Regions from separate parts of the Streptomyces sp. NPDC036815 genome, predicted to be linked through region 2. Evidence: riboswitches for the same ligand, from Rfam matches in the RefSeq annotation. Region 2 holds a riboswitch; each other region holds the start of a gene.
The links. Region 2 has a riboswitch for S-adenosylmethionine ahead of ACZ69I_RS16255 (SDR family NAD(P)-dependent oxidoreductase). Riboswitches for the same ligand answer to the same signal wherever they lie in the genome.

Region 1: it holds a riboswitch for S-adenosylmethionine, as region 2 does, so the genes downstream of both, ACZ69I_RS04075 (aminotransferase class V-fold PLP-dependent enzyme) here and ACZ69I_RS16255 (SDR family NAD(P)-dependent oxidoreductase) in region 2, are expected to answer to the same signal.
Region 3: it holds a riboswitch for S-adenosylmethionine, as region 2 does, so the genes downstream of both, thrC (threonine synthase) here and ACZ69I_RS16255 (SDR family NAD(P)-dependent oxidoreductase) in region 2, are expected to answer to the same signal.

What each region holds. Positions count from the first base shown of each region.
Region 1 is NZ_JBVJPW010000001.1:919,068-922,906, reverse strand. Features, by position in the region: gene ACZ69I_RS04085 (rhomboid family intramembrane serine protease) at 1-653, shown strand, start outside; gene ACZ69I_RS04080 (Lrp/AsnC family transcriptional regulator) at 650-931, shown strand; gene ACZ69I_RS04075 (aminotransferase class V-fold PLP-dependent enzyme) at 963-2,384, opposite strand; SAM riboswitch class IV at 2,573-2,690, opposite strand; gene trpD (anthranilate phosphoribosyltransferase) at 2,775-3,839, opposite strand.
Region 2 is NZ_JBVJPW010000006.1:345,203-349,041, forward strand. Features, by position in the region: gene ACZ69I_RS16245 (amino acid permease) at 1-274, shown strand, start outside; gene ACZ69I_RS16250 (GNAT family N-acetyltransferase) at 310-864, opposite strand; gene ACZ69I_RS16255 (SDR family NAD(P)-dependent oxidoreductase) at 908-1,642, opposite strand; SAM riboswitch class IV at 2,110-2,219, opposite strand; gene ACZ69I_RS16260 (radical SAM protein) at 2,297-3,655, opposite strand.
Region 3 is NZ_JBVJPW010000002.1:387,460-391,298, reverse strand. Features, by position in the region: gene ACZ69I_RS07985 (alpha,alpha-trehalose-phosphate synthase (UDP-forming)) at 1-788, opposite strand, end outside; gene ACZ69I_RS07980 (hypothetical protein) at 853-1,092, opposite strand; gene ACZ69I_RS07975 (glucosyl-3-phosphoglycerate synthase) at 1,131-2,075, opposite strand; SAM riboswitch class I at 2,213-2,383, shown strand; gene thrC (threonine synthase) at 2,401-3,696, shown strand; gene ACZ69I_RS07965 (MoaD/ThiS family protein) at 3,782-3,839, shown strand, end outside.

The sequences.
Region 1 (3,839 bases), on a different contig from region 2:
GCGCGGTCTTCCTGATCTCCCCGGTCTCCGGGTTCAACCCCTCCTACGGCCGCGGCGACGAGTTGATCGGTGCGCAACAGGTCTACTTCGAGCGGTGGGGAGTGGTACCCGTCGAACTGTTCAGCGGTGCCCCGAGCGCCGCCCTCGGCCCGTTCACCGCCCTGTTCGTGCACGGCAGCTGGCTTCATCTGCTGGGGAACATGCTCTTCTTGTACGTGTTCGGGGTCATGGTCGAGGAACGCATGGGCCACCTCCGGTACGCCTTCTTCTACCTCTGCTGCGGATATCTCGCCCTGCTCGCCTACGCGGCCGCGCACGCGGGCTCCGACCAGACGCTCGTGGGAGCGTCGGGGGCGATCTCCGCCGTCCTCGGTGCCTGCCTCTATCTCTTCCCACGCGCGCGGGTCACCAGCCTCTTCCCGTTCCTCTTCTTCCTGCCGCTGCGCTTTCCGGCGTGGGTGGTGCTGCCGTTCTGGGTGACGCTGCAGTGGCTGGCCGCGGGGCAGGGCGGCAACGGCACGGGAGTCGCCTATCTGGCGCATCTCGTGGGCTTCTCGCTCGGGTTCCTCGTCGCGTGGGGGTGGGTGGCCCGGAGGACTAGAGTGCATGTGAAAGGCAGTGCACCGGCCACCGAGGGAGACAGCCAGCCGTGATCACCGCGATCGTGCTCATCAAGACCAGCGTGGACCGGATTCCGGAGATCGCCGAGTCGATCGCCGCGCTGGACTCCGTCAGTGAGGTCTTCTCCGTGACCGGTACGTACGACCTGATCGCGATGGTGCGGGTGCCGCGCCACGACGACCTGGCGGACGTCATCCCCGGCCGGATCAGCAAGATCCCCGGCGTCGAGGGGACCGACACCCACGTGGCGTTCCGTACGTACTCGCAGCACGACCTGGAAGCGGCCTTCGCGATCGGCCTCGACTCCTAGGCGCCGTCCGCGCCCGCCCGCGCCCGTCCGGTCAGGCGGCCGCGCCGGTGTCCGGCACGCAACGCCCGTCCTCGGTGCGGTAGTTCCACCGGGCGCCGTCCGCCACCAGCTCCTTGACCGCGCGCACGAAGCGCTCGACGTGCTCGTCGGGGGTGCCCGCGCCGAAGCTCACCCGAATGGCGTTCAGCGACTTCTCGCCGGGCGCGGCCTCGGGGGCACCGCACTCGCCGGGCTCGTCGGACTCGCCGCCGAGCAGGGTGCGCACCAGCGGGTGGGCGCAGAACAGGCCGTCCCGTACGCCGATCCCGTACTCGGCGGAGAGCGCGGCGGCGAAGTGCGAGCTGTTCCAGCCGTCGACGACGAAGGAGATGACGCCCACGCGCGGCGCGTCGTCCCCGAACAGCGAGAGCACCCGCACGGCCGGTACCTCGGCGAGGCCCTCGCGCACCTTCGCGATCAGGTGCTGCTCACGGGCGACGAGCTCGTCGAAGCCCGCGTCGGTGAGCGCCTTGCAGGCGGAGGCGATGGAGTAGACGCCGATGACGTTGGGCGAACCGGCCTCGTGGCGGGCCGCGGTGTCGTGCCACTCCACGTCCACGCCGCCGCCTGCCTCCTTGGGGCGTCGCGCCACCTTCCGCGAGGCGCCGCCGCCCGCGAGGTAGGGCTCGGCGGCGCGCAGCCAGTCGGAGCGGCCCGCGAGGACGCCCGAGCCGAAGGGCGCGTACAGCTTGTGGCCGGAGAACGCGACCCAGTCGACGTCCAACTCGTCGATGGAGACGGGGTGGTGGGGCGCGAGCTGGGCGGCGTCGAGCACGATCCGGGCACCGTGGGCGTGCGCGGCGGCGGCCAGTTCACGCACGGGCCAGAGCTCGCCGGTGACGTTGGAGGCGCCGGTCACGCACACCAGGGCGGGCCCATTGGGGCCTCCCCTGCTCGAACGAAGCTGAGAGCTTGGGGAAGGGTCGCGGTCGGCGAGGGCGCGCTCCAGGGTGTGCACGGCCTCGTCGGGGGTGCGCGGCGCGTCGAGGTAGGTGACGCGGGCGTCCCGCCACGGCAGCAGCGAGGCGTGGTGCTCGGTCTCGAAGACGAAGACCTCGCAACCGGCGGGCAGGGCGGCGGCGAGCAGGTTCAGCGAGTCGGTGGTGGACCGGGTGAAGACGACCTGGTCGCCCTCGCGGCAGCCGAGGAACTCGGCGACGGTCGTGCGGGAGTTCTCGAAGAGGTCGGTGGACAGCTGCGAGAGGTAGCCGGCCCCGCGGTGCACGCTGCCGTAGTACGGGGCGTACGCGGCCACGTCGTCCCACACCCGCTGCAGGGCGGGCGCGCTCGCCGCGTAGTCGAGCGCGGCGTAGGTCACCTCGCCGCCGGTGACCAGCGGAACGGTGACGTCCCTGCCGAGGACGGCCAGCGGGGCGCAGACGGACGAGTCGGCGGCAACGGCGGAAACAGACATGGCGAACTCCCGTAAGAGGCAAGTGAGTTCACTGCGAAGAGCGCGTACGGCAGAGGGGTACGGCGGCGCAGTGATGAAGAGAAAAGGGTGCGCGGAAAGGGGCCGGAGGCCCTAGCACATTCGCTTGCTCACGAGACTGCTCCCTTGAGGACCAGGACCCCAGGGGCGGACATTCACCGATGTCCAGGGGTCCGCGCTTGCCATACGCCTTGCTGCGTACGACCTGGTCTTCACCCGGGGCACCCCGCCACGGACGGAGGGTTGCCGGACAGCGGGCCGGGGCCGTAGTCGCTGTCACTCATGACCTGTGCAGCATCCTGCCACACGATCTTCGACGCGCAACGCGCAGTCCAGAATCCGGACTGCGCCGTACGTCACACGGGGGGCGTCTCAGCGGTTGCTGGCCGCCACCCAGCGCTCCAGGGCCCGCTTCGCGGCGCCCGAGTCGATCGCCTGCGCCGCCTTCGCCATCCCGGCCCGGATCTGCTCCACGAGCGGCTCACCGGTCGGCGAGAGGGCGACCAGCGCCGCCGCGGAGTTGAGCAGCACCGCGTCCCGCACCGGCCCGCTCTCGCCGTCGAGCAGCCGCAGCGCCACCTCCGCGTTGTACGAGGCGTCGGCGCCCCGCAGCGCCTCGACCGGCACCAGGCCGATCCCCACCTCGCGGGGGTCGAAGGCCTCCTCGCGCACGGCGCCGTCCCGCACCACCCAGACCCGGGAGGTCGAGGTGGTCGTCAGTTCGTCGAGCCCGTCGTCGCCGCGGAAGACGAGCGAGGAGTGCCCGCGCTCGGCGAACACCCCGGCGACGATGGGCGCCATCCGGGGGTCGGCGACGCCGACCGCCTGGGCCCGCACCTTCGCCGGGTTGGTGAGCGGACCGAGGAGGTTGAAGACGGTCCTGATCCCCAGCTGGCTGCGCGCGGCGCCCGCGTGCCGCAGCGCCGGGTGGAACTTCACGGCGAAGCAGAACGTGATGCCGGCCTCCTCGGCGACCTCGACCACCCGCCGGGGCGAGAGGTCGAGGTTGACGCCGAGCTTCTCGAGGACGTCGGAGGCGCCGGACGCGCTGGAGGCGGCGCGGTTGCCGTGCTTGACGACCTTCGCGCCCGCTCCCGCGACGACGATCGCGGACATGGTGGAGATGTTGACGGTCTTGGCCCCGTCGCCGCCGGTGCCCACGATGTCGACGGTCGGGCCGGGCACCTCGATGACGTTGGCGTGCGCGTACATGGCGCGGACCAGGCCGGAGATCTCCTCGACCGTCTCGCCCTTGGCCCGCAGCGCGATCACGAAGCCCGCGATCTGCGCGTCGGTGGCCTCGCCCCGCATGATGCGGTCCATGGCCCACGCCGTGTCGTCGGCGCTCTGGTCCCGCCCGTCGAGCAGGCCGTTCAGCACGTCGGGCCAGGAACGGGCCGCCGCGGTGTCGCCTCCTGCGGGGGTCACAGCGTTCAT
Region 2 (3,839 bases):
CGACCGCTTCCGGCCCGGGCCCTGGAACCTGGGCCGCTGGAGCAAGCCGGTCGGCTGGATCGCGGTGATCTGGGTGGCGTTCGTGACGGTCCTCTTCTGCCTGCCGCAGGCCTCGCCGGTGACGGTCGACTCGATGAACTACGCCTCGGTCGCCCTCGTCGTGGTCCTGCTCCTGGCCACCGTGTGGTGGTTCATGGCACGCCGCTCGTACAGCACGCCGCAGGCGTACGGCTCCGACCGGGAGCAGGCGGAGGTCGCGGAGAACATCGTCTGAGGAACCGGGCCCGGTCGACCCGGTCCCTAACCTCCCTACGCCGGCCGGTCGTTGAGGATGTTGTGGAAGAGGCGGTGGTCGCGCCAGGCGCCGTTGATGTGCAGGTAGCCCGGCGCCATCCCGTACTCCACGAAACCGCACTTCGCCAGCACGCGCTGCGACGCCGTGTTGTCGAGGAGGGTGCACGCCTCCACCCGGTGCAGGCCGAACTCGCCGTCCGCCGCCGCGCAGACGTGCCGCACGGCGGCGGAGGCGAGGCCGCGGCCCACGTGCTCCGCGTCGATCCAGTAGCCGAGGCTGCCCCTGCGCGCCGGGCCCAGCACGACGTTCGTCAGCTCGGTATGGCCGACGATCTCCCCGCCGCTCTCCAGGACCCAGTGCGCGGCCCGGCCCGCCCGGCACTCCTCCAACTGGCTCCCGATCCGCTCCGCCTGCCCCGCCGTGGTGTCGAAGGAGGCAGGTCGCACCGGCTCCCAGGGGCTGAGATGAGCACGGTTGCGGCGGCGGGCCCTGGCGAGTCCCGCCGCGTCGTCGAGCGTGAGGGGCCGGATGAGGACGCCCTGCGCGAGGGCGGCGGAACCAGTGATCATGCCCGCAGCGTACGAGAGTTCGGCCCGCCCCCGTCGGGCGAGGTCAGCGGCCGCCCGCCACCCGCAGCACCGTGCCGCTCGCGTACGAGGCGTCGTCCGAGAGCAGCCACGCGACGGCCGCCGCCACCTCCGAGGGCCGGCCGGAGCGACCCAGGGGGATGCCCGCCGCGAGCTTCGCGGGGCGTTCGGGGTCGGCGTGGAACTCGGTCCAGATGACGCCGGGGGCAACGGCGTTGACGCGGATGCCGTCCCCCGCGACCTCCTTGGACAGGCCGACCGTCATCGTGTCGACGGCGCCTTTGGCTGCCGCGTAGTGGACGTACTCGCCGGGAGCTCCGAGGGTGGCCGCGGCGGACGAGATGTTCACGATCGCACCACCGCCGCGGGCCTTCATGTCCCGCACCGCGCGCCGGGCGCAGAGCAGATAGCCGAGGACGTTCACGTCGAGGGCCCGGCGCATGCCCTCGGCGTCGGCGTCGGCGAGGGGGCCCACGGGGCCGCCCACACCGGCGTTGTTGACCAGTCCGGTGACCGGGCCGAGCTCGGCCGCGGCGGTGTCGAAGAGACGGTCGACGTCGGCCTCGTCGGCGGTGTCGACCTGTACGGCGACGCAGCGGCGGCCGGCCGCGCGGACCGTCGCAGCGACCTCCTCGGCGGCTGTCGCGTTCGCGCGGTAGCCGATGGCCACGTCGTGGCCGTCCTCGGCGAGACGGGCGCAGACAGCGGCGCCGATACCGCGGCTGCCGCCGGTGACGACGGTGACGGGGTGGTGCTGCACGGGGGACCTCCGGCTCTGGGTGGCTGACTGTCGCGCCGCCCGGACGCGGGGATCGCCCGCGTCCGGATCACGCCGTCATCCTACGAAGCGGTGATCTTCACCGGCCGGGAGGGCGGGGCGAGGTGGATCAGGGTGGCGCGGCCCGTACCGCGCCGCAGCCGCAAAAGATTGCGGCCCGGCTCCCACTGGACGACGCCGGGGTGGGCGCGCAGCTGGGCCCGCAGCCACTCCGGGTCGGCGGTGCGCAGCGCGGGCCGGGGCGCCGAGGGTCGGGCCGAGCACGTGGAGCGGGATCAGGCCGTCGTCGCGTACGTCGTACGAGGAGAGCAGGACGTCGACCTCCCGACCGGGGACGGCCGTGCCGTGGGGCGCCGGAATCCGGTGCCGCGCGGGAGGGGTCGGGGTGGGGTGCGAGTGCGTCATGGAGCGCCTCCGGAGTCGTGGACCCCGGTGTCGTCGACCCCGGTGATCCGCCGTTCCCCGCGCACGTCGCACGGGGCGGGTCGTCACCCGGGGCACCCGCGACGGAGCGGGGTGCCGTCCAGCGAGCCGGGGCTTGACGCTGGAACTCGTGACCCGTCCCGACCGTAACACGGTCTCGCGGAGGCCTGCCCGGGGATTCCTCCCGGCTCCCGGGCAGGCCTCCGGACGCGGCTACTGGGCCGTGGCGGGGGCGATGGCGTCCTCCGGAGCGGCCTTCTCCGCGGGGAGGCTGTCCATGAACGAACTCACCGAGAAGACCGCGTTGCCGGGGCCCGCCGGGCCGTAACCGGGCGGCGACGTCAGGCCGTTGGCCTCCATCGTCGCGCGGTACGCCTCGAGGAGACGCACGTGGTACTCCAGCGGCGCGCCCTGCGGGTTCGCCTTGCCGAGCGGGGTCGTCGGCTCCGGGCACCAGGTGGTGAAGCGGGGCGTGATGCCGCGCGACATGAAGTACTGCAGCCCCTCGACGGTGGAGTCGATGGCCTCGTCGACGGTCTTGAAGCCGAACGGCTCGGCCATCTCGACGCCCGCCACGAAGTTCGGGATGACGTTGCGCGGCCCGAAGACGTCGGCGGAGTCCAGGATGCGGCGGTGCCACTCGTCACGGCCCACGTAGCGCTCCTTGCCGGGGCAGTAGCGCTCGAACAGGTACGGGTCCCACACCTCGTAGTTCGGGTGGTAGATCCGCACGCCGTAGTCGTGGAAGCGCTGCACGTCCGCCTTGGGCAGCGCCTGGGCGACGACCTTGCCGATCCAGCGGCCGGGGAAGCGCTCCTCGATGGCCTTCGCGTACTGGCCGTAGAAGTCCGCCTCGTCCTTGCCGCCGATCTGCGAGGTGATGGCGCCGCCGGTGAGGGTGTAGGCGGTGGAGGACTTCGCGGTGTCGTACTTGTCGATGATCGCGAGCGCCTCAAGGACTTCCTCCACGGGCTTCACGCCGGTGTAGGGGCGGCCCGCGGCCTTGTGCTGGCGCCAGTTGTGGTTGATGTCGCAGTACTGGCACTCCTCCTTGGCGCCGAAGTACTGGCAGACCCGGAAGACCGTCAGGTAGATCAGGTAGCCCCACTGGATGGTGGGCGCCACCTCCATCACGGACTTCCCGTTCTCCAAGGTGTGCCGGTAGTAGTCCGGCATCGGCGGCAGGCCCACGTCGGAGATGCGGACGCCGTCCAGGTAGAGGCCGAGGACGCCGTTGTCGTCGGCGGCCACGCGGTAGGGCGACGCCGGGTTCACGCGGACCGACACGACGGTGCGGCGCAGCCCGTAGGGGCCGCCGGTGAGGACGATCTCCTCCGGGGGGCGGCGCAGCGCGGCGGCGCCGAGCTCGGGGAGCGTGCCGTGGTCGAAGGAGAAGATGAAGTACGACTTCGGCTTGACGTCACCGCCCTCGTTGTCGCTGAGCGCCGACTCGTCGAAGGCGATGCCGCCGCGCAGCAGATCCTCCTTGATGACGGCTTCCCGCGGCACGTGCGGGAACCGCTCCATGAGTGACTCGATGAGCTGGGTACGGCTCTCGCTGCGGCTTGGCATGGGCCGGGCACCTCGGATCCTGTCGATCGATCTGTTCCGTCCACGCTAATACGCGCCCGATCCGTTCCGGATCCGCCTCCGGTCGCAGGGCGCCTCCGCCGCAGGTCTATGCTGCGGGCCGGTACGGGGCCGGTACGATCTCCGGCATGCCGCCCGCCGACCCCCACATACCCGCCCCGAAAAG
Region 3 (3,839 bases), on a different contig from region 2:
TGCTCCCGCAGCGACCGCATCCGGTCCTCGACGTCGTCCCGCCGTGACCGCTCCCGCAGGAAGTCCGCGTCGGCGCCGAGCCCGTGCACCCCGATCCGGGTGCCCGTGGTCCCGCCGACGACCCGTACGCAGCACTCGGTGAACGCGTCCGCCCACCGCCCGGTGAGGAAGCCGAGCCGGTCGGCGCCGAGCATCCCGCGCAGCAGCTGCTCGGCGACGTCGTCCGGCAGCATCCGGAAGTAGTCGGCGGGCGCCCAGGGGGTGTGCGAGAAGTGGCCGATGCGCACGTCCTCGCGCAGCTCGCGGAGCATGCCGGGCACCAGCGCCAGGTGGTAGTCCTGCACGAGGACCGCGGCGCCCGGCGCCGCCTCCGCCGCCAGGGCCTCGGCGAAGGCGCGGTTGTACGTCTCGTACGCCGCCCACTGTGCGCGGAACTCCGGTCCGAAGGCCGGTTCGAGGGGGGTCTGGTAGAGCATGTGGTGGACGAACCACAGCACCGAGTTCGCGATGCCGTTGTACGCGTCCGCGTGGACGTCCGCGTCGATGTCCAGCATCCGGACGCCGTCCTCGCCGACGCCGCGCCGCACCGCCTCGCGGTCCCCGTCGCCGAGCGCCGCGCACACCCACAGGGCGTCCGCCTCGTCACCGATGGCGCTGAGCCCGGAGACCAGGCCGCCGCCGCCGCGCCTGGCGGTCAGCTCCCCGTCCTCTCCCACGGTGTACGAGACGGGGCCGCGGTTGGAGGCGACCAGTACCTGCGCTGCTGACGATGCGGACTCGGAGACCATGTGGCAGAACGTAGCCCGTCCCGGGTACGGGCAAACGTACGACCCCTGTTCGGTCCCCGGCCGCTCAGTCCCCGCGCCCGCGCCCCGCGGCCAGCAGCAGCACGCCCACGACGCACAGCGCGACCGCGATCCCGCCGTACAGCAGGGCCCGGGAGTCGCCGGTCGTGGCGAGCCGTCCGGCGGGCGCGCCCGCCGCGAGCGTGGCGGGGACGAGGCTCACCGCACCGGCCCGCCGTAGGAATCTCCTGGCCTGCCCGGCCCCGCCGACCCGCACAGTTCTGCGCCACACCGTTCCGATCCACATAGTGGGGCAATGTAGGCAAAGCACATCATCGGCGGAGGTTACGCCACGCGACGGCGCGCATACTCGGCGATATCCGTCATCGGCGGCCGCTCCTCCGTGTCGACCGCGTACGTCCGCGGCACGAACCCCTGCCCGCCCCGCTCGAACTGCGTCAGTTCGGGCCGCAGGAGATGGCCGCGCGCGAGCCGCAGCTGCGCCGTCCGGTAGATCGCCGCCGCCATCCGCCCGAGGGCCTGCCCGTCCTGGTGCCGGTGCCTGCGCACCCCCACGTCGACCTGCGCGAGCGCGTCCAGGCCCACGGTGTGCAGCGCGTCGACGAGCAGTCCGAGCTCCACGCCGTACCCGACGGGGAACGGCAGCCGTTCGAGGAGCGACCTGCGCGCCGCGTACTCGCCGCCCAGCGGCTGGACGAACCCCGCGAGGCGCGGCCAGTGCATGTTCAGGAGCGGGCGCGCCATCAGCTCCGTCACCCGGCCGCCCTGGCCCGCCGCCGCACCGAGCGGCCGGTCGTACATCGCCTTCACGAAGGCCACGTCCGGGTCGGTGAGCAGCGGGCCCACGATGCCCGAGACGAAGTCCGCGGAGAACTCCCGCAGGTCCGCGTCGACGAACGCGACGATGTCCCCGCCCGTCACCAGCAGCGACCGCCACAGCACCTCGCCCTTGCCGGGCACCGGCGCCAGGCGCGGCAGGATCTCGTCCCGGTGGACGACCTTGGCGCCCGCCGCCGCCGCGACCTCGGCCGTACGGTCCGTGGAGCCGGAGTCGATCACCACCAGCTCGTCGACCAGCGGGACCTCCTCCATCAGCGCGCGGCGTATCTCGGCGACGATGTCGCCGACCGTCCCCTCCTCGTCGAGCGCGGGCAGTACGACGCTCACCGAGGTGCCGGACGCGCGTTTGGCGGCGGCCAGAAGGTCCAGCGGGCGGTCGGCGACGGACCAGGAACGCCTGCTCAGCCAGTGCTCGGCCTCTTCCAGCACGGTCGCGGTCCTCCCATATGTGATCCATCTCGCGGTTCGGACGACTATCTCAAGGGTCCGGGGCTTCGGTTACAGTCTTGAACAACGCCGGTGACCCACGCATGTCGGGGGTCCCCGGGCGTCACACAATCGAATACCGCTCATCCAGAGGGGCAGAGGGATACGGCCCGTTGAAGCCCCGGCAACCACCCAGCCGCGCGTCGCGAGACGCGAGTGTCACCGTGTGCGCGATCAGCGCCGCGAGGCTCCGGGCCCGGGAAGGTGCCAATTCCGTCTCGCGGCGAGATGCGTCGCGAGGAAGATGAGGAGAAAGGGCCTCGCCTCCATGGCTGTGCAGACTGTCGCCACCGAAAGCACCACCTCTTCCGTAGACCTCGGCCCCGCATCGGGTCTCTCCTGCCGAGAGTGCGGCACGAAGTTCCCGCTCGGTCCGATCTTCGCGTGCGTCGAGTGTTTCGGCCCCCTCGAAGTCGCGTACGACCTGCCGCTCGGCGACCCGGAATCCCTGCGCAAGCAGATCGAGGCCGGCCCCGCCAACATCTGGCGTTACGCCCCGCTCCTGCCCGTCCCCGCCGACGTCGCCGACAAGCCGAACCTGAACCCCGGCTGGACCCAGCTCGTCAAGGCCGACAACCTCGCCAGGGAAATCGGCGTCCAACAGGGCAAGTTGTTCGTCAAGGACGACTCCGGCAACCCCACGCACTCCTTCAAGGACCGGGTCGTCGCGCAGGCGCTCGAAGCCGCGCGCGCCTTCGGCTTCACCACCCTCTCCTGCTCCTCCACCGGCAACCTCGCGGGCGCCGTCGGCGCCGCCGCGGCCCGCGCCGGCTTCCGCTCCTGCGTGTTCATCCCGCACGACCTGGAGCAGGGCAAGGTCGTCATGGCCGCGGTGTACGGCGGCGAGCTCGTCGGCATCGAGGGCAACTACGACGACGTGAACCGCTTCTGCTCCGAGCTCATCGGCGACCCGCTGGGCGAGGGCTGGGGCTTCGTCAACGTCAACCTGCGGCCGTACTACGGCGAGGGCTCCAAGACCCTCGCGTACGAGATCTGCGAGCAGTTGGGGTGGGTCCTCCCCGACCAGCTGGTCATCCCGATCGCCTCCGGATCGCAGCTCACGAAGATCGACAAGGGGCTGAAGGAGCTCATCGCGCTGGGCCTCGTCGAGGACAAGCCGTACAAGATCTTCGGCGCCCAGGCGGAGGGGTGCTCCCCGGTGTCTGCGGCCTTCAAGGCCGGGCACGACGTCGTACGCCCCCAGAAGCCGAACACGATCGCCAAGTCGCTGGCCATCGGCAACCCGGCCGACGGGCCGTACGTCCTGGACATCGCGCGTCGCACGGGCGGTGCGGTGGAGGACGTGAACGACGAGCAGGTCGTCGACGCGATCGAGCTGCTCGCTCGGAGTGAGGGGATCTTCGCGGAGACCGCCGGCGGTGTGACGGTGGGCGTCACGCGGAAGCTGGTCGAGGCGGGGCTCATCGATCCCTCGCTCACCACGGTGGTGTTGAACACCGGGGACGGGCTCAAGACGCTTGACGCGGTTGCCGAGAGGTCTCAGGCGACGGCGACGATCAAGCCGAGCCTCGACGCGTTCCGCTCCGCGGGTCTGGCCGGCTGAGCTTCTTGTTCCGCTGCGGACCGGCCGTGGCTGGTCGCGCAGTTCCCCGCGCCCCTGCCGGGGCCCGTACCCCCGAGGTGAACCCATGAGTGTCAACGTCCGCATCCCCACCATTCTCCGCACCTACACCGGCGGCAAGGCCG